2 linked regions of the Rhodopseudomonas sp. BAL398 genome follow. The main gene of each other region encodes a partner of the protein of the gene in region 2 in a complex. Links are inferred from orthologs where the notes say so. Each region holds a gene or a part of one and is shown on either strand. Other genes may lie near its edges.

Region 1 (12,489 bases), 1.1 Mb from region 2 along the record:
CTCGACTGGCTGCGCCGCGTGCCGAACACTGCGATCTATCGCGACCAGGTGTTCTGCTGCCACGCCACGCCGGCGCATGACGAGACCTATTGGCTCGACGCCGTCAGCCCCGACGGCACCGTCGGCATCGCCTCGCTGGCGTCGATCGAACAGGCGGCGGCGGGAATCTCGCAATCGTTGATCCTGTGCGCCCACACCCATATTCCGCGCGCGGTGCGGCTCGGCGACGGCCGGCTGGTGGTCAATCCCGGCAGCGCCGGCTGCCCCGGCTATCGCGATACCCATCCTTATCCGCATGTGGTGCAGGCCGGCATGCCGGATCCGAGCTACGCGGTGCTGGAGCTGGTCGCCGGCCGCTGGCAGGTCAGCTTTCGTCTGGTGCCGTATGACCACGACGCGATGGCGGCGCTGGCGCGACACAACGGCCGGCCGGAGCTTGCGGGGCCGCTCGCCACCGGCTGGGTCATCCAAGGAGCTTCAACGGATTGACGGCCTTCTGCCGCAGCTGATCCATCGTGCATTGCGACGGCGCCTTGTCGGGCCGCCAGCGCAGGATGCGGGTGCCGTGGCGAAATCGCTCGCCGCTGAAATGGTCGTAGCAGATTTCGACCACCAGCGACGGCTTCAGCGGGCGCCATTGTGCGGACCGCTCGGTCGACCAGCGGCTCGGCCCGCCCGGCGCATTTCCGGTGAAGCCCGGCTCAGCGATCAGCGCTTCCAGCCTGTCAGTCAAAGCCGGCTTTTCGCCTCGCTTGATCGCCGACGTGAAGCCGACGTGATGTAGCAGGCCGGAATCGTCATACAGCCCGAGCAGCAGCGAGCCGACCACCTCGCGGCCCGCGATCCTATTGCTGGCATAGCGAAAGCCGCCGATCACGCAATCGGCGCTGCGGAATTTCTTGATCTTCTGCATGCCGTCGCGATTGCCGGCCTGGTAGGGCAGGTCGAGCCGCTTGGCGATTACGCCATCGGAGCCGCCGCCGGCTTGCTCCAGCCATTTTTCGGCAATGGCATAGCGCGCCGTTGCGGGCGACAGTCGAAAGCTCGGCTGTGCCTTGAACTGCGCAGCGGCGAAACTTTCCAGCGCCGGGCGCCGCTTGCTCAGCGGCTGCGCCGCGAGATTTTTGCTCCGCGCGGTTGCGAGCAGGTCGAACGCCAGAAAAAGTGCCGGCGTTGCGATCGCCAGTTTCTTGACTCGACTCGCCGCCGGATGGATCCGCTGCAGCAGGTCGTCGAACGAAAAGGTCTTGGCCTTCGGCACCACGATCTCGCCGTCGAGCAGAAAGGCGCCCGCCTTCAGCGTCAGCGCGGCGTCGACCAGTTCGGGAAAATAGCGGGTCAGGTCTTCGCCGGATTTCGAGCGCAGCGTGACCAGGTCGCCGTTGCGCGTCAGCAGGCAGCGGAAGCCATCCCATTTCGGTTCATATTGCCATTGGCTGCCGCGCGGAATCGCATCGACCGACCGGGCCTCCATCGCGGCGGGCGCGGCAGCGGGGTCCGCTGCGAGAGCGGCGTGTGCGGAGGATTTGCGGGCTCGAAGATTTGCCATCCCCTTCAACGCAAACGGCCGGCAAAAAGCCGGCCGTCCAACTCAATTATTTCGCGCAGATCACACCGCGGAGCTGATCCACTGCTGCAGCTTCTGCTTCGGCGCGGCGCCGACTTGGCGCGAGGCCATTTCGCCGCCCTTGAAGATCATCAGGGTCGGGATCGACATCACGCCGTATTTCGACGCGGTCTTCGGGCTCTCATCGACATTGAGCTTGACGATCTTGACCTTGTCGCCCATCGCGCCGGAAATCTCGTCCAGCGCCGGCGCGATCATGCGGCAGGGGCCGCACCATTCCGCCCAGAAATCCACCACGACCGGCCCCGTCGCCTGCAACACTTCGGATTCGAAATCGACGTCTGAAACCTTGCCAACGGCCATGGGGTACCTCGTTTGAACAATGAAAGGCGCGGCGGGGGGAATCGCGCCGGGATGATGAAGTGAAGGTAGGAACGCGGCGGGGCCGGGTCAAGCACGCTCACGGCAACATGAAGGAGGCCTGCTCCGCGTCCAGCGCAGGCGCCGAAATCTCCATGAATTCAGTGCTTTCGGTCCAGATCAGCGCGGCGCGGACGGGCCGGTCAGGGTATAGTCTAGCGAGCACGGCCCGATACAGCGCCAGCTGCCGCAGGTATTCGGGTGGCGTGTCGGCGGCATTGTGCGGCGGGGCGTGGTTGGTCTTGTAGTCGACGATCAAAACCTCGTCGGGCGTCACCACCAGCCGGTCGATCTGGCCCGAGACCAGCAGCGGCGCGCCCGGCTGCGGCAATCGCCCGGCGATCGGCACCTCGGCACGGCTGCCGGGGCCGAACAGCGCGGCAAATCTGGCATCGGCGATCAGCCCCAAAACATTTGCCGCCAGCGCCTCGCGATCGGCCTCGCTCCAGTCCGCGGCGTTGCGGGCAAGATAGATCGTCGCGGCATCGCGGCGTCGCGCCGCCGGCAGATCTGGCAGCGATTGCAGCAGTCGATGCACCAGCGCGCCACGCTGCAGAGCGCGGGCGCGGGTCTCGGTGGATTCGCCGCGGCGGATGCGGCGGCCGTCGCCGTCGCCGGAATCGGATGGCCGCAGCGATCCGCCCGACTTCGGCTCGGCGGGGGCAGGTCTGCGCAGCCAGGGCGGCGCGATCACCGCAGCTGTTTCGAGGGGAGTCTCGGCGACGCCGCCGATCTCCGGCGCATCGTCATCGTCGCGGCGATAGCGTTTCACCACGCCGTCGGGCGGCGGCACCTGCTGCATCAGCAGCCCGGAATTTTCCAGCCCGGTGACGATCAGATCGTACCATGATAGCGGCCGCACCTCGTTGCGGTTGCCGGGCATCACGCCGCCGACGATCAGCCGGTCGGCGGCGCGGGTCATCGCCACATAGAGCAGCCGCCGATATTCATCCTCGGTCTGCGCCACCATCGCGGCGCGGGCTTCTGCAACGGCCGGCGGATCGTCGGCCTTCTTGCCGGCCCAGACCACGACGCCCGGCGCCGATGGCGCCGCATTGCCGCGCGGCAGATGCACCAGATTGAGCCGCTGGGTGTCGGCCGGCGACGAGGTGGTGTCGACCAGGAACACGACCGGCGCTTCCAGCCCCTTGGCGCCATGCACGGTCATCACCCGGACCTCGTCGCGCGAGATTTCCATGTCGCGCTTGACCTCGGTATCGGCGGCGCGCAGCCAGGTCACGAAACCCTGCAGCGACGCCGGCGCCTTCTGCTCATAGCTCAGCGCCAGCTGCAGAAACTCGTCGAGCGCATCATTGGCCTCCGGGCCGAGCCGGCGCAGCATTTTCGCGCGACCCCCGTCACCTTCACCGTCACCCTGGCCGCCGAGCAGCCAGGCATAGAAGGCAAACGGCGTCTCGGCATTGGCGCGGGCCTCGCAAGCGATGAGCTGACGCAACGCCGTTTCGAATTTGGCATCGGTCGAAGCCTGTGCCGCGAGCGCGTCGCGCAGCGCGCCCTTGCGCCGCCAGGCCAGACGAAACAGATCGTCATCGTCGAGGCCGAACAGCGGGCTCTTCAGCGCCACCGCCAGCGCATGATCGTCCTGCGGCAGCAGCAGCGCGTCGGCCAGATGCAGCAGGTCGATGATGGCGATATGCTCGGTCAGCTTCAGCCGGTCGGCGCCGGCGACCGGAATGCCGCCGCGCTTGAGCGCCTGGATGATGGCGTCGAACGCCTTGCCGCGGCGGCGCACCAGCACCAGCATGTCGCCATAGCGCAGCGCGCGGCGGTCGCCCGCGGGGCCGGTCGTGGTGCGCTGCGCGATCAATGTTGCGATCTCGGCCTGTACCCGCTGCGCCAGCCGGACCTCGGGGCTGGTCTCCGACACCGCGTCGAACGGCGCGCGCCAGCCTTCGATATTCTGCCGCTCGTCGGGCACCTCGAGCGGCCACAGATCGATCAGGCTCGGCCCGGCATCGGCCAGCGATTGATGCACCGGATAGGCGCTGTCGGCGTGGATGCTGCGATAGATCGCCGGATCGCGGAACACCCAGTCGACCGATTGCAGGATCGCCGCACCCGAGCGGAACGAGTAGTTGAAATTGACCGCGTCGAATTTCAGCTCGGCGTCCTTGAAGCGCCGCCGCCATTGTTCGCGGCGCTCGGCGAATTCGCGCGGCACCGCGCCCTGGAACGAGAAGATCGACTGCTTCTCGTCGCCGACCGCGAACACCGTGCGGCGCAGCCCGTCGCGGGCGCCGGCCCCGGTGGTGAATTCGGAAATCAGATGGCCGACAATGTCCCATTGCCGCGGGCTGGTGTCCTGCGCCTCGTCGATCAGCAGATGATCGACGCCGCGGTCGAGCTTGAAATGCACCCAGGCCGAGGAGACGCGGTCCAGCATCTCCAGGGTCTTGTCGATCAGATCGTCATAATCGAGCAGGCCGCGCTCGGCCTTTTCGCGGCGGATATTCGCCGCCACCGCGGTGGCGATGACTAACAGAGCCTGGGTGCGGTCGCGCATCAACAGCGCGCGGCGGCGCTCCAGCAAAGCGGCAACGCGGCTGCTTTCGCGCTTCAAGACTTCGGCAAGTGCGGGGCGGGCGTCGGCGATCTTCTTGGTCGCCACGGTCTTGCGCGGCGTCATCTCCTTGGTGAGGAACACTTGCAGATATTTGTCGATCTGCGCGGTCCCGGTCAGCGCCAGCGCCTCGCGCAGCCGAGTTGCCTGATCGACATCGGTCTTGTTGCCGCCCTCCAGAATGGCCGCGACTTCCTCCCAGCGCCGGCGCGGCAGCTCCGGCCCGTCGACGATCTCCCGCTCGACGGCGTCGCAGCTGTCTTCGGGCGCGACATCGAGCGCGGCCGCTAGCTGCGTCATCGCGCCATCGACGCCGCCGCTTTGGTCGGTCCAGGCCATGAACTGGTCGCGGCTGGTGCAGGCCTGGCGCACCACGTCGCGAAAGGTCACGTCGGCGGCGCTGGTCATCGCCAGTGTCAGCGCGCGACCCTGGGCGCTGCCGGGCTGCGACGCCGCTTGCAGCAGCACCGCGAGGCTGGCGCGCTCCATCATCTCGGCCTGGTCGCGCTCGTCCAGCACGGTGAAGCGCGCCGGCACATTGGCCTCGAACGGAAATTGCTGCAGCAGCCGCGTGCACAAAGCGTGGATGGTCTGCACCTTCAGCCCGCCCGGCGTCTCCAGCGCGCAGGCGAATAATTTGCGCGCCTGCATCAGCGTCGCGGCGTCGACGGTCTTGACGCCGGTGGCGCGCACCGCGGCGGTCAGCGCCGCATCATCCAGCGACACCCAGCGCCCGAGCGTGGAAAACACCCGCTCCGCCATATTGGCGGCGGCCGCCTTGGTGAAGGTGATGCACAGGATCTTCTCCGGCGGCACGCCGTCGAGCAGCAGCCGGATCACCCGCTGCACCAGCACATGGGTCTTGCCGGAGCCGGCATTGGCGGAGACGAAAACCGACGCGGCCGGGTCGGAGGCCTGGATCTGCCGCGCCACGGCCTCCGACGGAATGCTGCGCGGCGCGCTCATGATTCGTCTCCCGCGCCGCCGGCCGCCGACCATTCCTTGATCCGGGCGAGGTCGTCATAGCGGCCATAGCGGTTGGCCCACATCGACAGGTTGAGCGAAGTGTAAGGAGTGGCCGGGTCGTCGAATTTGCGGATCAGCGCTTCCACTTTGGCGCGCGCCTCGTCGGCGGCGTCGTCGGGGAATTGCGCATCTTCGCCGCGCTCGCGCTTCAATTCGAGAATCCGTTCGTCGCCGGGCGGATTATTGCCGCTGAGCTTGACATAGGTCAGCTCGCTCACCGAGGCGCCGGCCGCGATGCCGTCGAAGCCGCCATCGCGCAGGATCGCGGCTTCCAGCGTCAGCTGCGGCGACAGCCCCATCCGCACCTGCTTGCCGGTCGGCGGCTGGCCGGTCTTGTAGTCGAGGATCGCAAAGGTGCGGTCGCGGCGATGTTCGATGCGGTCGGCGCGCGCGGTGAGGATGAATTGGCGGTCGCCATCGAGCGGGATGGCGATTTTGCCTTCGGTCTCGGCGATGACGCGCAGTACGTTGAGCCGGCGTTCGGTCTCCCAATTGGCGAACCATTCGGCGATGCGGGCAAAGCGCGGCCACCACAGCGCGCGCGCTTCCGGATGCGCCATCAGCGGCGCGAAATGTTGTTCGCCGATTGCGCGTAGCGCCTGCGCCGGATCGTCCGGCAGCGCCGTCGCATAAAGTTGGGTGAATTCGCCCAGCGCCTCGTGGATCGCCGAGCCGCGATTGGCCGCCGACAGCGGCATGTCGACCGGATCGAGCGGCGACAGTTTGAGGATGTATTTGGCGTAGATCGTATAGGGATCGCGCAGCCAGTCCTCGATCGCGGTGACCGACAATCTGGTCGGTCGCGCCTCGCGCGGCGGCCGCGGCATCGGCTGCGCGATTGGCGTCACCTCGGCGGGACGATCGAGCTCCTCGGCATAGTCGAGATAGATCCGGCCGCGCGCTTGGGCCTCGCTCCAGCGCTGCGCGCCCGCCACCGCCTCGAGCCGGTGCAGGAAGCGCGACGCCACCGCCGGTGCGCCGCCGACCTTGGCGGCGTGGCTGAGGATCACCTCCTCGGCGCCGAGCAATTGCGCGAAGTCATGCGCCGACAGCCCGATCCGCCGCTCCGGCAGATCGAGGCCGAGCTGATGCCGCATCGGCCGGCTCAGCCATGGATCGATCCGCGGCGCCGGCGGCCACACGCCTTCGACCAGCCCGCCGAGAATCACCCGATCGGATTCGGTCAGTCGCGCTTCCAGCGGACCATAGATCCGCAGCGTCGCGCCGGCGATTTCCGGCCGCCGCACCATGCGGTCGCTGAACGCGGTCTGGAACACATCCGCATAGTCGCGCGGCGCGACCATCAACCCGCTCTGGGGCCCCGCGGCGTCGAGATCGTCAAAGGCAATCGCCAGCGCCGAGCCGCGGCCCTCGAAAGCCTGCGCGGTGTCGCTGTCGTCTTGGGTCAGCGCGATCAGCACGGCGCGGTGGCGGCGCGCGAAATCGGAAAAATCCAGCGGCTGCGTTGGATCGACGCTTTCCAGCGGCGCCAGCGCCGCCTGCAATGCCACGATCAGCGCGTGCGCGCGATCGAGGCTGTCATCGCCAAGCCGCGCGCGCGGTTCTGACGGATGCAGGGCCGCGGGTTCGCCGCGCTTCAGCCTGGCGAGCTGCTGGCGAAATCCGAGGAAGTCCTTGAGCAGGCCGGCGCTGCCGGCTTGCGGTCTGGTGCCGCGCAGCAGCGCCAGCTCCAGCGTTGCGGCGGCGTCGCGCCAGCCATTCGGCGCGCGGCCGAGCCGTAGCAGCGGATGTTTCAATATCGCCAGCAATGTAGCGGGCTCCAGTTCGCGCAGTGCCGCCTCGGCGGCAAGCCGGGCGAAAATCCCCGCCGGGGTTTCGGTCAGCGCGTCGCCGCCGGAATCATCGACCTGCAGCTGCCAGCGCCCCAGCGCCGCCATCACCCGCCGCGCCAGCGCGCGGTCCGGCGTGACCAAGGCGGCGGATTTGCCGGCTTCGCGCGCCTGCCGCATCGCCACCGCGATCGCCAGCGCTTCCATCTCCGAATTGGGCGCCGCGATCACCGCGAGCTCCGTCATGCCGGCCAAGATGCTCGCCGCCACTTGCGGCTCGGCCAGCCTGCGATGCCATTGCGCGGTGGCGCCGGATGGCCGCATCGCCTCGGAGGCCAGCATCTCGCGGCCATGCGCCGCGGCTTCGCCGAGCAACGCGACGTCTTTCCGCGCAATGCCGAAATAATCCGTCAGCAGCGCATGCATGGCGAATTGCGCATGGTTCGACGCTGGCGGCTCGCCGAATTTTCCCGGCGCGCCCGGCGTGCCGCCGATCGATTGCCAGGCGGATTCGTCGAGCGCGAGATCGAGCCCGGGCAGCACCACCGCGCCTTGCGGCAGCTTGGCAATGATGGTGAGGAGTTTCGCGGTCGCCGGCATCGAACCGGTGGAGCCGGCGGCGATCACCGGCCCGGCGTGATGCGCGGTCAGCCGCTTGGCCTCGGCCTCGATCAGCAGATCGCGCCGCGCCGCCGGCTCGATCTTGCCGTCGGCGGCGAGCAGCGGCGGCCACACCTCCTTGGCGATGTTGAGAAAACGCAGCGTCAGCTGCCAATAGGTGTCGAGCGCGTCCGGCACCAGGGCGTCGAGCGCGCTCCAGGCGACGCCGCGGGTCACCATGTCGTCCATCAGCCGCGCCAGATCATCGGCCAGCGCCAGCGTCGAGGCCGGACCGCCGACCACCAGCGGCGCCTGGGCGCGATCCTCCGGCTTGATCTGCTTGGCCCATGCGGCGATCAGCTGCGCCAGCAGCAGCCGGCGCGGCAGCCCCTCCAGCGCCGGCGGCACCTCAAGCTCCGCCGAACCTGACGCCGCCTGCGCGAAGGCCAATTCGTCCTCGTCGATATCGCCGAGCGCGACGATGCGCGGCAGCAGCACGGCATCGGTGCCGAGCACGTCGAGAAAGATCTCGCGCGCCAAACGTCCGGCGCGGCGGGTCGGCAGATACAACGTCGCCTCGGCCAATCGTTCGGGTTGGCGGCGCGCCTCGAAGCCGTCGACCAGCCGGCCATCGACCAGCGCGGCGATCGTGGTGCGCAGCAGTGGCGCCGAGGACGGAACGCTATAGACGCGCATGAGCTTCCTGATTCGCGGGATCGGGCGGCATCATGGCATGGGCGGGCGCGCGACGGGAGGTGTCAGGCGACGCTGGCGAGATAAGCCTCTTCGGCGGCGTGCACCGCATCGGGCGTTCCGACATGCATCCAGACGCCTTCGAGCCGAAGCCCGAACAGCCGATGCTGCGCGGCGGCGCGGTCGAACATCGCGGTCAGCGCGAATTCGCCGCGCGGCGCGTCGGCGAACAGCGCCGGCGTCATGATCGCGGCGCCGGCATAGACGAACGGCACCACCTCGTTTTCTTTGCGCCGGCGCAGGCTGCCGTCGGGCGCCATCGCGTAGTCGCCATTGCCATGGTAGCCGATGCTGTCGGCGGTCGGCGCCATCAGCAGCAGGATGTCCATCCGCGCCGGATCGAACGCCTCGGCCAGCCGCGTCAGATTGGGCTGCACGCCGTCGATCCACATCGTGTCGGCGTTGAGATGAAAGAACGGCTGCGCGCCGAGCAGCGGCAGCGCCTTGACGACGGCGCCGCCGGTGCCGAGCACGGCGTCGCGTTCGTCCGAAATCGTCACCCGCGGACTCGTGCGCGCGGCGACGTGGTCGATGATCTGGTCGGGCAGATAATGCACATTGACCACGGCTTCGGCGACGCCGGCCTCCGCGAGCCGATCGAGCACATGGTCGAGCAAGGGCCGGCCGGCGACCGGCACCAGCGGCTTCGGCATGTGGTCGGTGAGCGGGCGCATGCGGACGCCGAGACCGGCGGCGAGGATCATGGCTCTGGTTGGCTTGACGGGCATAGCGGCAACGGTGCTCGAAATGGGGCAAGGATTCGCGATGACCTGACTGTATCACGAGGTCTTCGGCGGTCTATCGATGGGTTTGGGTAATCATCGAAGGTGACGGCGATACGACAGCGCGGCGCATTGGCTCTCGCAGGGAACCGCGCGGCGGCGGGCTCAGGCGGCTGTCCGGACGTCTGTCTCAGGCGTCCTGCGCTTGCGCCGCGGAACGCGCGGCTTTTTTCTTCTTGTCGGTTCTCAGAAAGGTGACGCCGATCTGCTCGCCATTGACCCAGCTGAGTTCGCAGCGGCGGTAGGCCAATCCGGTCGACGACAGCAGCAGAAAGAATTCCTTCAAATGCAGGCCTTCGACCGAGCCCTCGACCGACAGTTTCGCGCCGGTTTCCGACACGTCCTCCATCAGGCAAGCGCGGCGCCAGGTGCCGTCGATCGCCATCATGTGCGCGCGGATGCCGCGTTCAAACACGACGCGGCCGTCGCTTTGGCGTCCTGCAACCATGCCAGTCTCCTGCGTCGGCCGGAATAGACGGGATATTCCGACAAACTAGCGAGGACTCGGCTAACAAGACGTAAAGGCCAGGCGATATTAGCGCGGCGGCGGCGGAACGTTGGTGCCATACCAGGCGCGCAATCCGGCCAGCGCCGGATGCACCAGCGAACGGGTCAGATAGGTCCAGATCCGCGGCTGATGGCGCAGATATTGCGGTTTGCCGTCGCGCCGGTTCAATCGTGAAAAGGTGCCGAGCAGCCTTGTGTTGCGCTGTGCCGACAGAACCGCGTAGGAGGCGGCGAAGGCGGCCGGATCGAAGGCCGGATCGGCTGCGCGCCGCGCCTTGATATAGCGGCCGAGCAGTGCCAGCTCGAGTGCTTCCGGCACGTCGACCCGGGTATCCTGCAGCAGCGACACCAGATCATAGGCGGCGGGACCCAGCACCGTATCCTGAAAATCGATGATGCCGATTCGCGCGATATCGGCGCGCTGGTCGAGCCAGATCAGATTTGGCGAATGAAAGTCGCGCAGCACCCAACTGCGCGGCTCGGCCGCGAGCGGCGGCAGCAGATCGCGCCACAGCGCGACGAAATCGGCGCGCACCGAGGCGGCGGGCGCGACGCCGCGATCGGGCAGATACCATTCCGGCATCAAGCCGACTTCGATCAGCAGCGCCTCGGTGTCGAACTCCGGGATCGCGTAGCTCTCCTGCGGCGTCAGCGGCAAGGTCTGCGGCAGAATGCGCTGATGCAGCGACGCCAGCAGGTCGGTGGCGGCCTGATAGCGCTCCACGATCGGCTCCGGCGGTGAGCCGGTGACGACGCCGGCGCTGCCGAGATCCTCGGTGATCAGAAAGCCGGCCTCGAGATCGGCGTGATGGATCGCGGGGGCCGACAGGCCGCATTCGCGCAGGCCGTTGGCGATCGCCACGAAGGGCCGGACATCCTCGGCCAGATGCACCGCGGCGCTGTAGCTCTTGCCGCGATAGATCGCCGGGCCGTCCGGCCGCCGCGGCGCGTTCATCAGGATCACGCTGTCGCCGGCGCCCGTCAAACGCGCATAGGACCGGGTCGAGGCGTCGCCCGCCATATGCCGGCGGGTGGCCTCGGCGTAGCCGGAAATTTCAATGAAGCCGCGCAGCGCCGCCAGCCGCGCCACCTGCGCGGTGGCCTTGCCGTGGCCGGTGATCTCGGCGGCGCGGGCGTCCGCTCCCAGCGCCGGGCGCTGGCTGAAGGCGATGTCGATGCGGTCGGCCGGCATCGCGCCGGGGGCGCGTTCCGGCCATTCGATCAGCACAACCGCGCCGTCGGGCATCGGCGACAATCCGATCTCTTCCAGCTCGGACGCATCCACGACCCGATACAGATCGGCATGCAGCAGCAGAAACGACGGCAGGTCGTAGTCTTGGACCAGCGTGAAGGTGGGGCTCGGCACTTCGAGCGCGTCGTCACCCGCCAGATAGCGGATCATTGTCCGCGCCGCGGCGGTCTTGCCGGCGCCGAGATCACCCGACAGGGTGATGACGTCGCCGGGGCCGGTGAGGAGCGCCAGATCGGCCATCAGCCGTGCCGTGGCGGCCTCGTCCGCGAGCGCAACCGAGAATGTTGCTCGTTCGGTCATTCGGCGGCGTTACGTTGCATGGTCTGGTCGACCGGGAAGGCGCAGGTCACCGTGGTCCCGGTGCCGACCACCGAATCGACCGTCACCGTGCCGCCATGCAGCTCGACGAAGGACCGCACCAGCGCCAGGCCAAGCCCGGCGCCGCGATGCCGCGATCCGTTGGAATGGCTTTCGAACCAGTCGAACACCTTGTTCTTGACGTCGGGCGGGATGCCGGGGCCGGCGTCGGTCACGGTGAAGACCACGCTATGGTCGTTGCGCTTCGCGCTCAGCGATACCGCGGCGTGCTGCGGCGAGAATCCCACCGCATTGGCCAGCAGATTGTACAGCACCTGGATCACCCGGCGCTCATCGCCGATGAACTGGCCGATGTCGCTGCCGATCTCGACATTCAACGTCATGTGGTCGCGCGCCAGCCGGTCCTGGATGCCCTCGGCCGCCGCGTCGATCGCCTTGCGAATGTCGATCGGCCCGAGATTCAGCGTCATCGCCCCGGCGTCGATGGTGGCCAGATCGAGGATGTTGTTGATGATGGCGAGCAGCGCATTGGTCGAGGTGGTGATGTAGTTGAGATACTCGGCCTGCTTCTCGGTGAGCGGCCCGGTCGAAGGATCGCTGAGGAAATGCGCGAAGCCGATGATGGTGGTCAGCGGCGAGCGCAATTCATAGGAGACGTGGTGGACGAAATCGATCTTCATCTGATCGGCGGTCTCGAGCGCCTCGTTGCGCTCGCGTAGCGCCCGTTCGACATTCTCGGTGTCGGTGATGTCCTGGAACGTCAGCATGGTGGCGCCGTCGGGCAGCGGCATAGTCTTGCAGTCGAGCACGCTGCCGTCCTTGCGCTCCAGCTTCAGCGGCACCGGACTGCGGTCGTCGATGCCGGTGATGGCGCCGCGCAGGCTCTGCCAGGT
Region 2 (16,467 bases):
CGCGGTCACTCCACATTGACTCGTAAGTCAGGCGCAAGAATACAAAATGAGAAATCGCTGCGTTGCAAGGTTTGAGTGCGTTGCATAACGAGGTGTGACTCAAAAGACAGCCTGACGGGGCAATCCGCCGTAGTATTGATCGCCGCCTACAATTTTATCTTTCACGAATCAGCGTCCTGATTCACTTTCAGCTTCTTGGGTCAATATTAGGATCGGGAGGCCAACGAATGAACGTCATCGTTTTCGCATCGCGTAAAGGGGGTTCGGGAAAGAGCACCCTGGCTGCTCATCTAGCCGCGCACGTCCATAAGGCATCGAAGCCCTGCCTGCTGATCGATGCTGATCCGCAGGGATCGTTGACTCTCTGGCATAAGCTTCGCGGCACCAACGAACCGTCATTGAAGGTTGCCACGCGCTCGGTGAGTGACATCGTCGCCGCGGCCAAGCGCGACGGCATCGAGTGGGTGTTCATTGACACGCCGCCGAATGTCTCCTCGGTGGTCGACGATGCCATCCGCAACGCCACCATGGTGATCATTCCGGCGCGGCCCGGCGTGTTCGACGTCAACGCCGTGCAGGACACGATCCTGACCTGCCGCGCCAACCGCAAACCCTATGCGGTCGTCCTCAACGGCGCCCCGGCGCTGCGCGACGATGTCGAGAGCCGCATCGTGTCGATAGCTCGCGAGGCGCTGGCGAAATTCAAGGCGCCGGTGTGGGGCGGTCAGATCACCAACCGGGCCGACCTGCTGATGGCGCTGGCCGAAGGCCAGGGTGCCCGCGAATACGCAGCCGAGGGCCGCGCAGCGTCCGAGATCAGCCGGCTGTGGGCAGCGATCGAGCGGTCGGTCAAGGCGATCCGCGGCGCTTCGTCGTCGAATAGCGGCATGCACAAGCAGGCGGCTTAGGACGGCTCCGCTGATTGCCGGGGAGCGACCCCCGCGCGCCTGTCAAAAGTGTTTGTTGTAAAATTCCACGTCGCGGAAAAATCGTCGGGAATAATTGGCCCGGCGCGCTGCCACCATCGATCGCGTAAATGTTCGGCAAAAAAAACCGGGCTCACAAGGAGCCCGGCTTGAGGTATTGGCCAAGTCTGGCCGACACATTCACCTTCCAAGAGGGATAACTGAGTTTCCGCGTCACTGGAGGAGGGGGACATTGGTAACGCGGCCGCTCAGCTTCAAGGTATTTGATCCGCGTTTGCAGGCAGCGGCAAGCGCCTGGGCCGCATGTCAGTCATGCGGCGATCGAGGCTTTCGCCGCTGCGTCAACTCGGCCAGCGTTGGGCTTTGCTGACCACGAAGTCGCGGAAGACCTGGACCCGCGCCACCGACTTCAACTCTTCCGGATAGACGAAGTAGGTGTCGAGCTGGATCGAGTCCGATTCACCGAACAATTGCACCATCCGGTTAGTATCCTCGATCAGGTAGTCCGGCAGCGCGGCGATGCCGAGACCCTGCTGGCAGGCCCGCACCAGACCCAGGATGTTATTGACCTTGAAATAGGCCTCGCGCGGTCCGGAGCCATTGCGGCCGGCCTCGACCAGCCAGCTGCGGTTCTGCAGATGCGCCGGCACCTGGTTGTCGCTGAGCATGATCAGGCGATGGCCGTCCAGCTCCTCGAGCGTGCGCGGCGTGCCGAAATGCTTGATGTATTCCGGCGAGCAATAGGCGTGAAAGCCGATCGAGAACAGCTTGCGCTGAATCAGATCCGGCTGCGTCGGCTTGCGGGTGCGGATCGCGACGTCGGCCTCGCGCATCGACAAATCAAGCTCTTCGTCGGTGACGATCAGTGATATCCGGATCTCGGGATACAGCGCGGTGAATTCGCCGAGCCGCGGTACCAGCCAGTGAATGCCGAGGCCGGGCGTGGTGGTGACCTTGAGGTCGCCGCTCGGCCGCTCGCGGCTGTCGGTGAGCTTGGCGCGCGCCGCCTGCAGCTGCATGAACACGTCGTGCGCGGTGCGGAACAAGAGGTCGCCCTGTTCGGTCAGGATCAAGCCGCGGGCGTGGCGGTGAAACAGCGACACCGACAATTCCTGCTCGAGCGCGCTGACCTGGCGCGACACCGCCGATTGCGACAGCCCGAGTTGTTCGCCGGCATGGGTGAAGCTTCCAGCCTCTGCGGCGGCATGAAAAACCTTCAGCTTGTCCCAGTCCATGTCGGTAAATCCGTCGCGAGTTCGACTCATGATCATTCCGCCGCTTGGCGTTCGCTGGCGCGCATCGCCAGAAAGCGTTCGGCTTCCAGGGCGGCCATGCAGCCGAGTCCGGCCGCGGTTACCGCCTGACGATAGGTCTCGTCGGCGACGTCGCCGGCGGCGAATACACCGGGGATCGAGGTCGCCGTCGAATTCGGCGCCACTTCGACATAGCCCGAGGGCTTCAGCCTGATCTGGTCCTTGACCAATTCGGTCGCCGGCGCATGGCCGATCGCGATGAACACGCCATCGGCCGGCAGCTCGGTGAGATCGCCGGTCTTGACGTTCTTCAGCCGGACATGGGTGACCTTGGTCGGATTGTCGCTGCCGCAGATCTCGTCGATGGCGCAGTCCCACACCACCTTGATCTTGGGATGCTTGAACAGCCGCTCCTGCAAAATCCGTTCGGCGCGGAAATGATCGCGGCGATGGACCACGGTGACGCTGGAAGCGAAATTGGTCAGGAACAGTGCTTCCTCGACCGCGGTGTTGCCGCCGCCGACCACCACGACCTGCTTGTCGCGATAGAAGAAGCCGTCGCAGGTGGCGCAGGCCGATACGCCGAACCCCTTGAAGGCCTCTTCCGAGGGAATGCCGAGCCAGCGCGCCTGCGCGCCGGTGGCCAGGATCACGGCATCCGCCAGATAGACGTCGCCGCTGTCGCAGGCGAGGCGGAACGGGCGCTGTCCGAGGTCGAGGTCGGTGACCAGATCGGTGAAGATCCGGGTGCCGACATGATGCGCCTGCTTCTCCATCTGCTCCATCAGCCAGGGGCCCTGGATGACGTCGGCGAAGCCGGGATAGTTTTCGACATCGGTGGTGATGGTGAGCTGGCCGCCGGGCTGCATGCCCTGGATCAGGATCGGCTCCAGCATCGCGCGAGCTGCATAGATTGCGGCGGTGTATCCGGCCGGTCCCGACCCGATGATGACGACTTTCGCATGAATTGGATCAGCCATGGTACGAATGCCCTTTCTCTCAAGGGAACTGGGCGCGCGAAGCAGGATTGGGCCTGGCAAGGGCATCGCCGTTGGGCGGGAGGTGTTTAGACACAAGTCTATGTCATCTGGGCAGCCATGCAAGATTTGCAATACGTATCTGCAAGATTTCCCCCCAATTTTGGACTCATCCTTGCTCGCGCGAAATAAAATTTCGCAAACTTGCCGAGCTGCGCTATGAGTGTTTCCGATTTGTCCGTTCGTTTCCAGCCAGCCGGGATTACCCAAGCGTGCCGAAGAGCCTCGATGAGATCGATCTCAAAATTCTCAGTGAAATCCAGGCCGACGGCCGAATCACCAATGTCGAATTGGCGCGCCGGGTGGGGATCTCGCCGCCGCCCTGCCTGCGCCGGGTCAGGACCCTGGAGGATGAGGGCTACATTCAGGGCTACCGCGGGCTGCTCGATCCGGCGCTGCTCGGCTTCGACGTCACGGTGTTCGCGTCTGTTCATCTGTCGAGCCAGGCCGAGGCCGATTTGCGCGGCTTCGAGGATTTCGTCCGCAACCAGCCCTTGGTGCGGGAATGTTGGATGCTGTCGGGCGAGACCGATTTTATCTTGAAATGCGTCGCCCCCGACATGGCGACATTCCAGAATTTCGTGGCGCACCTGACCGGCGCGCCACATGTGCGCAATGTGCGCACCTCGCTGGTGCTGCGCAATTCCAAATACGCCGCGGCGGTGCCGTTGGAATTGAAAGAGTCCGAGGGCTGACCGCTCGGCGTCACCCGCCGGGGCTCGGGATCATGTCACCCTGCGTCAGGTCTTGCGGCGCAAAGTGGCGTCGAGGCTGATCGGCCCGCCGCCTGCGGTCGCAAGATACAGGCAGGCGAAGCAGAACAGGATCGCCGCGGTGCCGTTATTGAGCAGCGGGTAGAAGCTCTTCGGAAAATGGCCGATGAAATAGGCGAACGCCATTTCGCCGGAGAGGATGAAGGCCACCGGCCGGGTGAACAGGCCGATCATCAGCAGTGCGCCGAGGATCAATTCCAGCGTGCCGGCGGCGCCGATCAGCGAGAACAGTTCGACCTTGGCAAAATACGGCACCGCCGGAAATTTGAAGATCTTGGCGACGCCGTATTGAAACAGCAGCAGCCCGGTGATGAAGCGAAACAGGCTCAAGGCCGTCGGTTGCCATTTGGCGGCAAGGCTGTCGAAATTCATACCGGCTCCGTGCGGTTGCGATGAAACGATGTGTAGTTGCTTACGGCTTGCATCAGCATCGCGTCCATCACTTCGGCGATGGAACACGGATACGTGACCGATAGTCCGGCCTTCGGTCGCGACAACATCAGCCGGCCTCCGCGGCAAGCCGCACCCAGCAAAAAGGCCGCGAAACGCGGCCTTCAAGCTTGCTCACATCAATTCGACGGGGTGCTATCGAAACTCGACCTTGGTGATTTCGTAGGCCTTGGCCCCGCCGGGCGCCACGACTTCGACGGAGGTGCCCTGCTTCTTGCCGATCAGGGCCCGCGCCAGCGGCGAGGTGATCGAAATCCGGCCCTTCTTGGCATCGGCTTCCGGCTCGCCGACGATCTGCCACACCGCCTTCTTCTCGGTGTCTTCATCGACCAAGGTGACGGTAGCGCCGAACATGATGGTGTCGCCGGACAGCTTGCTGATATCGATGATTTCGGCGCGGCCGATCTTGTCCTCGAGCTCGGCGATACGGCCTTCGTTGTGGGACTGCTCTTCCTTCGCCGCGTGATATTCGGCGTTTTCCGAAAGGTCGCCATGCGAGCGCGCTTCGGCGATCTGCTCGACGATTCGCGGACGATCCACCGATTGGCGCTGCTTCAACTCGACCTCGAGAGCGGCGAAACCGCCTGCGGTCATTGGTACCTTGTCGACCATCTTGTCTTCATCCTTCAACGTGTTCGTCACGTGTCACGAGATGTGGCTCACACGAAACGCTTGTCAGCCTGAGCGGTGGCCGCGACGCGGCATTTTCGAGACTGCCGGGCGCACGGCAGCAAAACGCCGGATAGAACATTCCCGCAGCTGGCGGGTTCCCTGCCTGCCGGCTTTCTCGCCCGTCAGTTGCCGGACACAGGTCCGGGCCGTGATCAGGTGTCGGAAAAGTAACTCTGCAGGGTACGGACCTCAAGGTCCCCACCAAGATAGGCCCGGATGCCCTGCGCGGCGGCGACCGCGCCCGAAAGAGTGGTGTAATACGGAACTTTATGCAAGAGGGCAGCGCGACGCAACGAACGGCTATCAGCCAGCGCCTGGGGCCCCTCGGTGGTATTGAACACCAGCTGAATCTCGCCATTGATGATGGCGTCGACGATATGCGGCCGGCCTTCCAGCACCTTGTTGACCTTCTCGGCCGGCACGCCGTTGTCGGCCAGGAAGCGCTGGGTTCCGGAGGTCGCCAGCACCTTGAAGCCGAGCGAATGCAGCAGTCTCACGGCTTCCAGAATCCGGGTCTTGTCGACCTCGCGCACTGAGACGAACACCGTGCCCTTGCGCGGCACCCGGGTTCCGCCACCGAGCTGGCTCTTGGCAAAGGCGACTTCGAACGAGCGGTCAATTCCCATCACCTCGCCGGTCGAGCGCATTTCGGGGCCGAGCACGGTGTCGACGCCGGGGAAGCGGGCGAAGGGAAACACCGATTCCTTGACCCCGACATGGCCGAGCTTGCGCTTGGTCAGCTTCAGATCGGCCAGCTTCTCGCCGGCCATGATCCGCGCCGCCAGCTTGGCCACCGGCATGCCCATCACCTTGGCGACGAACGGCACCGTCCGCGACGCCCGCGGATTGACCTCGAGCACATACACGTCGCCGTCCTTGATGGCGTATTGCACATTCATCAGCCCGACGACGTCGAGCCCCAGCGCCAATTCGCGGGTCTGGCGCTCCAGCTCGGCGATCATCGCGGCGTCCAGCGAATGCGGCGGCAGCGAGCAGGCCGAGTCGCCAGAGTGAATGCCGGCTTCCTCGATATGCTCCATGATGCCGACCACGAACGTATCCTTGCCGTCGCACAGGCAATCGACGTCGATCTCGGTGGCGTCCGACAGATAGCGGTCGAACAACAGCGGATTGGTGCCGAGCACGGTGTTGATCTGGCCGGTCTTGTCGTTCGGGTAGCGCGATTTGACGTCGCCCGGCACCAGCTCGGGCAGGGTGCCGAGCAGGTAATCGCCGAGCTGGGATTCCTCGCGAATGATCTGCATGGCGCGACCGCCCAGCACATAGGACGGGCGCACCACCAGCGGCAGGCCGAGTTCGGCGGCGACCAGGCGGGCCTGCTCGACCGAATAGGCGATGCCGTTCTTCGGCTGCTTCAGCCGCAGCTTGTCGAGCACGCGCTTGAAGCGGTCGCGGTCCTCGGCCAGATCGATGGCGTCGGGCGAGGTGCCGAGGATCGGCACGTCGGCGGCCTCCAGCGCGCGCGCCAGCTTCAGCGGCGTCTGGCCGCCGAATTGCACGATGACGCCGTGCAGCGTGCCGTTCTGGCGCTCGACGTCGATGATCTCCAGCACGTCCTCGGCGGTCAGCGGCTCGAAATACAGCCGGTCGGCGGTGTCGTAGTCGGTCGACACCGTTTCCGGATTGCAGTTGATCATGATGGTTTCATAGCCGGCGTCGTGCAGCGCGAAGCAGGCGTGGCAGCAGCAATAATCGAACTCGATGCCCTGGCCGATGCGGTTCGGCCCGCCGCCCAGAATGATCACCTTGCTCTTGTCGGTGGGCCGGCTTTCGTCGGCCATTTCGCCGGCGAACGGCGCCTCATAGGTCGAATACATATAGGCGGTGGGCGAGGCGAATTCGGCCGCGCAGGTGTCGATCCGCTTGAACACCGGGCGAACCTTGAGGGCGTGGCGCTGCGCCGTCACCTCGGCTTCGGTGGTGTCGGCGAGCACCGCAAGGCGGGCGTCGGAGAAGCCCATCGCCTTCAGCGTGCGCATGCCGAAGGCATGATTCGGCAAGCCGCTGGCCTTGACCTTGCCTTCCATCGCGACGATGCCGCGAATTTCCGACAGGAACCAGGGATCGATCTTGCAGGAGGTGAAGATGTCGTCGTCGCTCCAGCCGAGCCGCATCGCCTGCGCCACCTGCAACAGGCGGTCGGGCGTCGGCGTGCCGAGCGCGGCGCGCACCGCGTTCTTGTCGTCGCTGCGGCCGAGCCCCTCGATCTCGATCTCGTCGAGCCCGGTGAGGCCGCTTTCGAGCCCGCGCAGCGCCTTTTGCAGGCTCTCCTGGAAGGTGCGGCCGATCGCCATCACTTCGCCGACCGATTTCATCGAGGTGGTCAGCGTATGGCTGGCGCCGGGGAATTTCTCGAAGGCGAAGCGCGGAATCTTGGTGACCACATAGTCGATGGTCGGCTCGAACGACGCCGGCGTCGCGCCGCCGGTGATGTCGTTGGCGATCTCATCCAGCGTGTAGCCGACCGCGAGCTGCGCCGCGACCTTGGCGATCGGAAAGCCGGTGGCCTTGGAGGCCAGCGCCGAGGAGCGCGACACCCGCGGATTCATCTCGATCACGACCATGCGGCCGTCGGCCGGATTGACGCCGAACTGCACGTTGGAGCCGCCGGTCTCGACGCCGATCTCGCGCAGCACCGCCAATGAGGCGTCGCGCATGATCTGATATTCTTTATCGGTCAGCGTCAGGGCCGGCGCCACGGTGATTGAATCACCGGTGTGCACGCCCATCGGATCGAGGTTTTCGATCGAGCAGATGATGATGCAATTGTCTTTCTTGTCGCGCACCACCTCCATCTCGAACTCTTTCCAGCCGAGCACGGATTCCTCGATCAGGACTTCAGAGGTCGGCGAGGCGTCGATGCCGCGCTCGACGATCTCGATGAATTCGGCCTTGGTGTAGGCGATGCCGCCGCCGGTGCCGCCCATTGTGAAGGAGGGGCGGATCAGCGCCGGAAAGTCGATCACTTCCAGCGCCCGCAGGGCGTCCGGCAGGGTCTTGACCTGCACCGAACGTGGGGTCTCGAGGCCGATCTTGGTCATCGCCTCGCGGAAGCGCTGGCGGTCCTCGGCCTTGTCGATGGCGTCGGCGGTGGCGCCGATCATCTCGACGTCGAACTTCTCCAGTGTGCCTTGCTTGCGCAGGCTCAGCGCGCAGTTTAGCGCGGTCTGGCCGCCCATGGTGGGCAGCAGCGCAAAGCCGAGGGAGCGGTCGCCGCGCTCTTTTTCGATGATCTTGGCGACGATTTCCGGGGTGATTGGCTCGATATAGGTGGCGTCGGCCAGTTCCGGATCGGTCATGATGGTGGCCGGATTGGAATTGACCAGGACGATGCGGTAGCCTTCGTCCTTCAGTGTCTTGACCGCCTGGGTGCCGGAATAGTCGAATTCACAGGCCTGGCCGATCACGATGGGGCCGGCGCCGATGATCAAGATGGTGGAGATATCTGTTCGTTTCGGCATTAAATCTCGCTAACGGCGGGGCAGAAATCCGGGCAAAAAAAAGGGCGCGCAGCCGCGCGTCCCTTGACCTTCAGCGCCAGGCTTCCCTTGCGCGCGGGCTGTCTTTAGACCAGATTTTGCAGCCGCGAAAGGTTTTTAAGGCCTCCGTCAACCGGCAAATTTGCCGCCGATTTGGAGGCCCGGCCTGGATTTGAACCAGGATAAGGAGCGATGCACTGCCCCCGCGTAGACATTCCGCCACCGGGCCATCGCCATCCTGACGGATCACGAGGCGGTGATCCATAGATGAATTCGGGTAACCCTAATTGCGCGACCCGTTCCGCCCGTCCGGCGCTCAGGGGCGCCGGCTGCTCACGAACACGTGTGAGACGGACGGTAACAAGCTGGGCGCAGTCCCGTATCTTTGGGAGGCAGCGTCGGATGGCTGTGCCAGTCTGCCGATCATTGCGCTGCCAGCCGTTCTCACCAATGCGAGGAACCCATGCGCCGTAGCCTCCACACTGTTTCGCTCTGTGCCGCCGCCCTGGGCGCGCTGGCTTTGTCGTCGCTGTTTGCGCCGCTGCGGGCGGCCGAAGACGCCGTAGTGATTCCGCCGCCAGCGGTTGATGCCAAGTCGGCCGATGGCATGCAGACCGCGGTGATCGCCGGCGGCTGTTTCTGGGGCGTGCAGGGCGTGTTCCAACATACCGCGGGCGTGCTCAACGCGGTGTCCGGCTATGCCGGCGGCAGCAAGATCACCGCGAGCTATCCGGTGGTCTCGACCGGCACCACCGGTCATGCCGAGGCGGTCGAAATCAAATATGATCCAAAGCGGATCAGCTATGGCAAGATCCTGCAGATCTTCTTCTCGGTGGCGCATGATCCCACCCAGCTCAACCGGCAAGGTCCGGACCACGGCACGCAATATCGCTCGGCGATCTTCACCACCAGCGCCGAACAGAAGAAGGTGGCGGAGGCCTATATCGCCCAGCTCGATGCCGCCAAGGTGTTCCCCAAGCCGATCGTCACCAAGGTCGGTCCGCTGGACGGCTTCTATGCCGCCGAAGCCTATCATCAGGACTACCTGACGCTGCACCCGTACCAGCCCTATATAGCGTATAACGACCTGCCGAAGGTCGAGAACCTGAAGAAGCTGTTCGCGCAGGACTATCTCGAGAAGCCGACGCTGGTGAGCGATGCCAAGGTCACCAATTGAGGCGGCTCCGAGCAAGTCGATGTCTGGCGCGGCAGCCTGTTGGCCCGAAACACTGATGAGGAGGCTGAATGTCCGACACCAAGGCCATGCAACAGACGGATCGCGGCAAGATTCAGAAGAGCGACAGCGAATGGCGCCGCGAATTGACGCCGATGCAATATGCCGTGCTGCGCGAGAAGGCGACCGAGCGGCCGTTCTCCGGCGAATATGAGCATGAGCAAACCAAGGGCACCTATGTCTGCGCCGGTTGCGGCCAGACCCTGTTCGAGTCCGATGCCAAATTCGAATCCGGCTGCGGCTGGCCCAGCTTCACCGCGCCGGCCAGCGCCGATCATGTCGACGAGGAGCGCGACGTCAGCCACGGCATGATCCGCACCGAAGTGCTGTGTTCGAAGTGCAGCGGCCATCTCGGCCATGTGTTCGAAGACGGTCCGGGACCGACCGGGTTGCGCTATTGCATCAATTCGGCGGCGCTGAAGCTGCAGCCGAAATAATCCCCGAGGAGGGCCGGGCGCGGCGGCAGCAGCTCGCCGCGCCGTTTTGGTTCCGGCTCGTGGAACCGAAGCCCGGATCGTGATTTACTCCCGACAACTCAGGCTTGTGGCTCAGGCTCGGCCGTGCGGCGGCCAGCCGGGAGGTTGGGATGACGATCGGAACGATTATCATCATTGTGTTGATCATCCTGCTGCTGGGTGGTCTCAGCCCGCGCTTCGGTGGCTATGGTTACGGACAGGGCCATGGTCTGACCGGTCTGATCGGCGTCATTCTGGTTGTGGTGCTGGTGCTGATGCTGTTCGGCAAGATGTGAAAAGCCGGCACAGCGCTGAAATCGCATGGCTTATTGCCATAGGCGCGTCCCGCGGAGCGGGAATCTGGCGGCCTGCACGCAGTGAGAGTGTCGCATTTCTCCAAAACGTGCTTATATCTAGGTCTGTCCTGAAATGATGGCCCCGGGCGGCCGCCGAACGGTTGACCGCGTGTCTTCCGCTCCTCATTTCCATCGCGCATTCATAGAAGGTCACTGACGATGGCATTCAGCTACAACACCGCTGCCGAATTGTTTCCCGCCGCGATCCGCAAGAAAAAGCGCGCTGGCTTCGCCTATCGGCGGTTCAACACAGCCGCTGCCGCGGTTCAGTTTGCGATCGAGGAGCTGCCGGCGGATTCGCTGAACGGCGCCTATCTGCAGGTCGATGAGGCCCGCTTCGACCAGAGCGGCATCCGCACGCTTTATGAAAGCGAAGCTTTCCCGCTGGAGCGCCGCGCGGTGCCAGAACCCGTCGTCAGCGAAGAAGCCGACGCCGACCAGGACGCGGCGTAAGCCGCCATTCCTCGCGCGCTCAGCCCTGCTTGTCGATCCAGCGTCGCAACAGCCGCACATTGCGGACATTGGCGCGGAACATGACGTCGAACGCGTCGCCGGCCAGCGGCACGATGCCGATCGCGCCATCGAGCGCGACATTGCCCAGCATCCGCATGGTCACGTGCCACGGCGCGCCAAGCTTGCGCGCTTCACGCACCAGCCAAAGCGAGATCGCCGTGGTGATGAGGTCGCCGACCACCGGGATCAGGCCGATCAGCCCGTCGATGCCGTAGCGGATATTGGTGCCCGGCAGGATGAAGGCGACGTCGAGCAGTTTGGCGATCGCCTCAAGCCTTGCCAGCCGCTGCTCGCGTGACAATGGCGCGAAGGAGCTGGCGCTCCAGCTCTGAAAATCAAATGTCCCACTCTCGAACGGCTTGCGGCCCAGTGATTCCGGCGGGATTTCCCGGCCGTCCTGATCGATGATCGGGCCGCGCGAAGCCGGCCGGCTGGCGCGGCGCGTCGCATTGCGGGGGAAAGTCTGTTCGCTGGTCATGTCGTTCAGATAGGAATCCCTGGCTGCACCCGCAAGTTGCGTCATCGGGCCGCGCCGTTGCCGCGCAATGCAAACAGGATTGATGAGCGATCGTTCCGAGGTTGCTGCGGCCTTTGCTGTTCTCATCGCGCCCGGTCCAAGCTAGATATCCGCCCATGAAGCTGCGCCCGCATCTGATCGCGCTTGTCCTGACGCTCGGCCCGCTGGGCGGATGCGCGGTCGACAGCCATATCAGCTACGTGCCTGGCTTTCTCAAACAAACCGAAGCGCAACCCGAGATCGAACAGCCGCCCGATGTGGCCGCCTTCCTTCGCGGCAATATGAGCGCGGTGTTCACCGAGACGTCCTTGCCCAGCAATGTCCGGTTCTCGTTTCCGATCCCCGGGCAATATGGCGGCTGGGACAGCTGCATTCGGGGCGATGTGAAAGGCGTGACCGGGTTGCGGATCGGAAACCAGACCTATCTGATCAACATCTATCGCGGCAAGGTCGGACGGCGCGAACGGGTCGGCGACGATCATTGGTGCGCAAGCGAGACCTATCAGGCGCTGTGACGCCGGTTCAGACGATCTTCGTCTGATCAGACGATCTTGTCCCGCCGCAACGCCGCGATCTCCTCGGCGCCGAAACCGAATTCGGCCAGCACCTCGTCGGTCTGTTCGCCGAATTCCGGCGGCCGCGCCGCCAGCGTGCTCGGCGTCCGCGACAGGCTCACCGGCTGCGCCACCAAAGTGATCGGCCGGTTCTCATCGTTTGGCACCTCCTGGGCGATGCCGAGATGCCGGACCTGCTCGTCGTCGAACATCTGGTCGATCGTATAGATCGGTCCGCACGGCACGCCGGCGGCGTTGAATTCGCGCACCCAAATCTCGGTCGGTTTGGTCGCAAGGCGGGCGCTGATCGCCGCGTTCAGCGCGTCGCGGTTTTTCGAGCGTGCCGGCGCGGTGGCGTAGTCGGGATGGTCGTATAATTCCGGCGCGCCGATCGCCTCGGCGCAGCGCTGCCAGATCTTGCCGCCGGTGGTGGCGATGTTGAGATAGCCGTCGGCGGTCTTGAATACGCCGGTCGGGATGCTGGTCGGGTGATTGTTGCCGGCCTGCTGCGCCACATCGTGGTCCATCAGCCAGCGCGCGGCCTGGAAATCCAGCATGAAGATCTGCGCCTGCAATAGCGAGGTCTGCACCCATTGGCCCTGGCCGGAGACCTCGCGCTCCAGCAGCGCGGTCATCACGCCCAGCGCACAGAACAGCCCGGCGGTGAGGTCGGCGACCGGAATGCCGGCCCGCATCGGGCCTTCGCCGGGCGCGCCGGTGATCGACATCAGCCCGCCCATGCCCTGCGCGATCTGGTCGAAGCCGGGCCGCCCCGCATAGGGGCCATCCTGGCCGAAGCCGGAGATGCTGCCGAGCACGATGGCCGGATTGATCGCGCGCAGGCTGTCGTAATCGAAGCCGAGCCGCGCCTTGACGTCGGGCCGGAAATTCTCGACCACGACGTCGGCCTTGGCGACGAGGCGGCGAAACACCGCGAGGCCCTGCGGGTCTTTCAGATTCAGCGTGATCGCGCGCTTGTTGCGATGCAGGTTCTGGAAATCGGCGCCATGACGCGGGCCGCCGGGCTGCTCGCCGCCGGCATCCTCGGTCAGCGCGTCGATCTTGATGACATTGGCGCCCCAATCGGCGAATTGCCGGACCGCGGTCGGCCCCGACCGCACCCGGGTCAGATCAAGCACGGTGAAGCGGGCAAGCGCCGCGGAGGCACGCGGGAAGGTCATGAGGGGCTCCAGATTCGATCCGGGTTGGATCGCCCGGCATCTTCCGAGGCCTTGCGGGAGAATTCAATGCCGGTGGTAGCCGGGGCCGGCTTGCACCAGCTCGGTCGACAGCGTCAGGAGCTGAACCGCGCGCGATAATCTTGCGGCGACGCTGCCAATAGCCGGACGAAGCTGCGGCGCATGGTCTCCTCGGAGCCGAAGCCGCAACGCTGCGAGATGCGCTTGATCGGCAGATTGGTTTCCGACAACAGCCGCCGCGCCGCCTCGACACGCAATTGCTCGACGGCGCGCGCGGGCGTGAGCCCGGTCGATTCGGCATAATGGCGGCTGAAGCTGCGTTCGCTCATGCCGGCGCGCTCGGCCAGCACCGCCAGCGAGATGTCGTCGACAAGGTGCTTGGCGATCCAGTCGTGCAGGGCACCGAAGCGGTCGTCCGCGGTCTGCAGCGACAATGCCGCGCTGAATTGCGATTGGCCGCCCGGCCGCTTGAGAAACACCACGAGCTGGCGCGCCACCGCCAAGGCGGCAGCACGGCCGAGATCCTGCTCGACCAGCGCCAGCGCAAGGTCGATCCCGGCGGTGACCCCGGCGGAGGTCCACACCGCACCGTCATTGATGAAAATCGGATCGGCCTCGACCCGGATGTTGGGGAAACGCCGGGCGAGCTCGGCGCAATGCGCCCAGTGACTGGTGGCGCGCCGGCCGTCGAGCACGCCGGCCGCGGCCAGCACAAAGGCCCCGCTGCACACCGACGCGGTGCGGCGCGCCGTGGTGGCACGGTTGCGCACCCAGTCCACGACCACGGCATCCGCCGCCGCGGCGTGCACGCCCGGCCCGCCGGCGATCAGCAGCGTATCCACAGGCGCTTTGAGCGACGGCAGCGGCGAGGTTGCAAGCTCGAGTCCGGCCGATGCCGTCACAGGCTGGCCGTCGCGCGTCACCACCCGCAGCGCGTAGGGCGCAACCCCGCCGGCCTTGAGCGCCAATTCATTCGTGGTCGCGAACACCTGCAGCGGCCCAGACACGTCCAGCAATTGCACCGAGGCGAACGCCAGCAGCTCGATCGAGCGCGAGGCCGCGGGCGTGGAATTTGGCGGAAACCGAGGGCTCTTTGGCATTTCCGCCAAAACCTGCCGGATTAGGATGGGCCTGTCCAGCGTTTTGGCACAAAGGAGACCACCATGATTCCGTCAGACCAGCATCTGCAGATCGGTTCGCTGCTATTCGAGGGCCTGGATCAGATTGATCTTACCGGGCCGTTCGAAGTGCTGTCGCGGATTCCCAACGCCACCTATCGGGTCTATGGCGTGACCGCCGATCCGGTCCGCGACCTCAGGGGGCTTCGGCTGACGCCGGATGCCCCGATTGCCGATGCGCCGCAGCTTGACGTGCTCCATGTGCCCGGGGGTTTTGGCCAGCAAGCCTTGATGGAAGACGCCAATGTGCTCGACTGGATCCGCCGCCAGGCGGCGCATGCGCGGATCTTTTCGGTCTGCACCGGCGCTTTGATCTGCGGCGCCGCCGGGCTGCTGATGGGGCGGCGCGCCACCACGCATTGGGCCTCGTTTCACCTGCTACCGTATTTCGGCGCTATCCCGGTCAATGAGCGCGTCGTCGTCGACGGCGACTGGGTGTTCGCCGCCGGCGTCACCGCCGGCATCGACGGCGCATTGCGGCTTGCCGCGGAACTGCGTGGCGACGACGTCGCCAAAGGCATCCAGCTTTACATGGTCTATGCGCCGGAGCCGCCGTTCGACAGCGGCACGCCGGAGACCGCGCCGCCGATGATCCTGCAGCAGGCCCGCGCAGCCGTCGCCGACATCACCGCGCAGCGCGAAGCCACCGCGCGTCGCGTGGCGGCCCGGCTCGGCATCCCGCTCGGCAACTTGGCGCCGGCGTGAGCCGGTTCGATCAACGGTGTAGTGCGGCCGTCAGATCGTCTGATTATAGGCGCCGACCTCAGGATGGGTGCGCAGCACGACATTGACCGCCTCGAACATTTCGTGCATCCGCGCCTCCGACACCGGGCTCTCGACCACGACCACCAGCTCCGGCTTGTTCGACGACGCCCGCACCAGGCCCCAGCTGCCGTCCTCGCAGGTGACGCGCACGCCGTTGACGGTGACGAGATCGCGGATGCTTTGCCCCGCGACCTTGTCGCCCTTGGCGTGAGCGGCCTCGAAATGCTTCACCACGGCGTCGACCACGCCATATTTGGTCTCGTCGGCGCAATGCGGCGACATTGTCGGCGACGACCAGGTCTTGGGCAGCGCGTTTTTCAGATCCGACATGGTCTTGCCGGTGGCGCGGTCGAGCATCTCGCAGACCGCGATCGCCGAGACCAAGCCGTCATCATAGCCGCGGCCGACCGGGGCGTTGAAGAAGAAGTGTCCGGATTTCTCGAAGCCGGCCAGCGCCTTCGTCTCATGGGTGCGGCGCTTCATGTAGGAATGGCCGGTCTTCCAATAGGTGGTCTTGGCGCCCTGGGCCTGCAGCACCGGATCGGTGACGAACAGCCCGGTTGATTTGACGTCGACCACGAAGGTTGCGTCCTTGGTGATCGCCGACATGTCCCGCGCCAGCATCACGCCGACCTTGTCGGCGAAGATTTCCTCGCCGGTGTTGTCGACCACGCCGCAGCGGTCGCCATCGCCGTCGAAGCCGAGCCCGACATCGGCCTTGTGCTCCAGCACCGCGTCGCGGATCGCGTGCAGCATCTCCATGTCTTCCGGGTTCGGATTGTATTTCGGAAAGGAGTGGTCGAGCTCGCAATCGAGCCGCACCACCTCGCAGCCGATCGCCTCCATCACCTGTGGCGCAAAGGCGCCAGCGGTGCCGTTGCCGCAGGCCACCACCACTTTGAGCTTGCGCTTCAGCTTCGGATGCTTGGTGAGGTCGGCGATGTAGCGCGCCGGAAAGTTTTCATGAAACACATAGGAGCCGCCGGCCTTGTTGGCGAATTTCGCGCCGAGCACGATCTCCTTCAGCCGCGTCATCTCGTCCGGCCCGAAGGTCAGCGGCCGGTTGGCGCCCATCTTGACCCCGG

The links.
Region 1: the proteins of trxB (region 2) and trxA are in contact, whole or in part, in a crystal structure (PDB 1F6M), measured with the Escherichia coli proteins. The link is inferred for Rhodopseudomonas sp. BAL398 from one-to-one orthologs.

What each region holds. Positions count from the first base shown.
Region 1 is NZ_CP133111.1:3,995,428-4,007,916, reverse strand. Bases 271-3,064 are described here. They hold trxA (thioredoxin), read right to left. Parts: upstream 1,931-3,064; coding sequence 1,610-1,930; downstream 271-1,609. Other genes in these bases: addA (double-strand break repair helicase AddA), read right to left, coding at 2,028-3,064; RBJ75_RS18835 (ATP-dependent DNA ligase), read right to left, coding at 464-1,474; RBJ75_RS18840 (metallophosphoesterase family protein), read left to right, coding at 271-489. Outside these bases: more of RBJ75_RS18840, read left to right, coding at 1-270; more of addA, read right to left, coding at 3,065-5,534; double-strand break repair protein AddB, read right to left, coding at 5,531-8,680; RBJ75_RS18815 (nucleotidyltransferase family protein), read right to left, coding at 8,743-9,465; RBJ75_RS18810 (PilZ domain-containing protein), read right to left, coding at 9,650-9,967; tRNA (adenosine(37)-N6)-threonylcarbamoyltransferase complex ATPase subunit type 1 TsaE, read right to left, coding at 10,055-11,578; RBJ75_RS18800 (sensor histidine kinase), read right to left, coding at 11,575-12,489. UniProt on the Escherichia coli protein: Participates in various redox reactions through the reversible oxidation of its active center dithiol to a disulfide and catalyzes dithiol-disulfide exchange reactions.
Region 2 is NZ_CP133111.1:2,846,289-2,862,755, reverse strand. Bases 1,177-4,061 are described here. They hold trxB (thioredoxin-disulfide reductase), read right to left. Parts: upstream 3,160-4,061; coding sequence 2,194-3,159; downstream 1,177-2,193. Other genes in these bases: RBJ75_RS13530 (DoxX family protein), read right to left, coding at 3,957-4,061; RBJ75_RS13535 (Lrp/AsnC family transcriptional regulator), read left to right, coding at 3,429-3,911; RBJ75_RS13545 (LysR family transcriptional regulator), read right to left, coding at 1,268-2,191. Also shown: RBJ75_RS13555 (hypothetical protein), read left to right, coding at 1-26; RBJ75_RS13550 (ParA family protein), read left to right, coding at 228-908; more of RBJ75_RS13530, read right to left, coding at 4,062-4,361; transcription elongation factor GreA, read right to left, coding at 4,575-5,051; carB (carbamoyl-phosphate synthase large subunit), read right to left, coding at 5,264-8,593; peptide-methionine (S)-S-oxide reductase MsrA, read left to right, coding at 9,075-9,788; peptide-methionine (R)-S-oxide reductase MsrB, read left to right, coding at 9,857-10,282; RBJ75_RS13500 (DUF3309 family protein), read left to right, coding at 10,432-10,596; RBJ75_RS13495 (hypothetical protein), read left to right, coding at 10,816-11,109; RBJ75_RS13490 (DUF4112 domain-containing protein), read right to left, coding at 11,129-11,647; RBJ75_RS13485 (hypothetical protein), read left to right, coding at 11,803-12,201; RBJ75_RS13480 (CaiB/BaiF CoA transferase family protein), read right to left, coding at 12,228-13,421; RBJ75_RS13475 (GlxA family transcriptional regulator), read right to left, coding at 13,535-14,539; RBJ75_RS13470 (DJ-1/PfpI family protein), read left to right, coding at 14,603-15,322; RBJ75_RS13465 (phosphomannomutase/phosphoglucomutase), read right to left, coding at 15,353-16,467.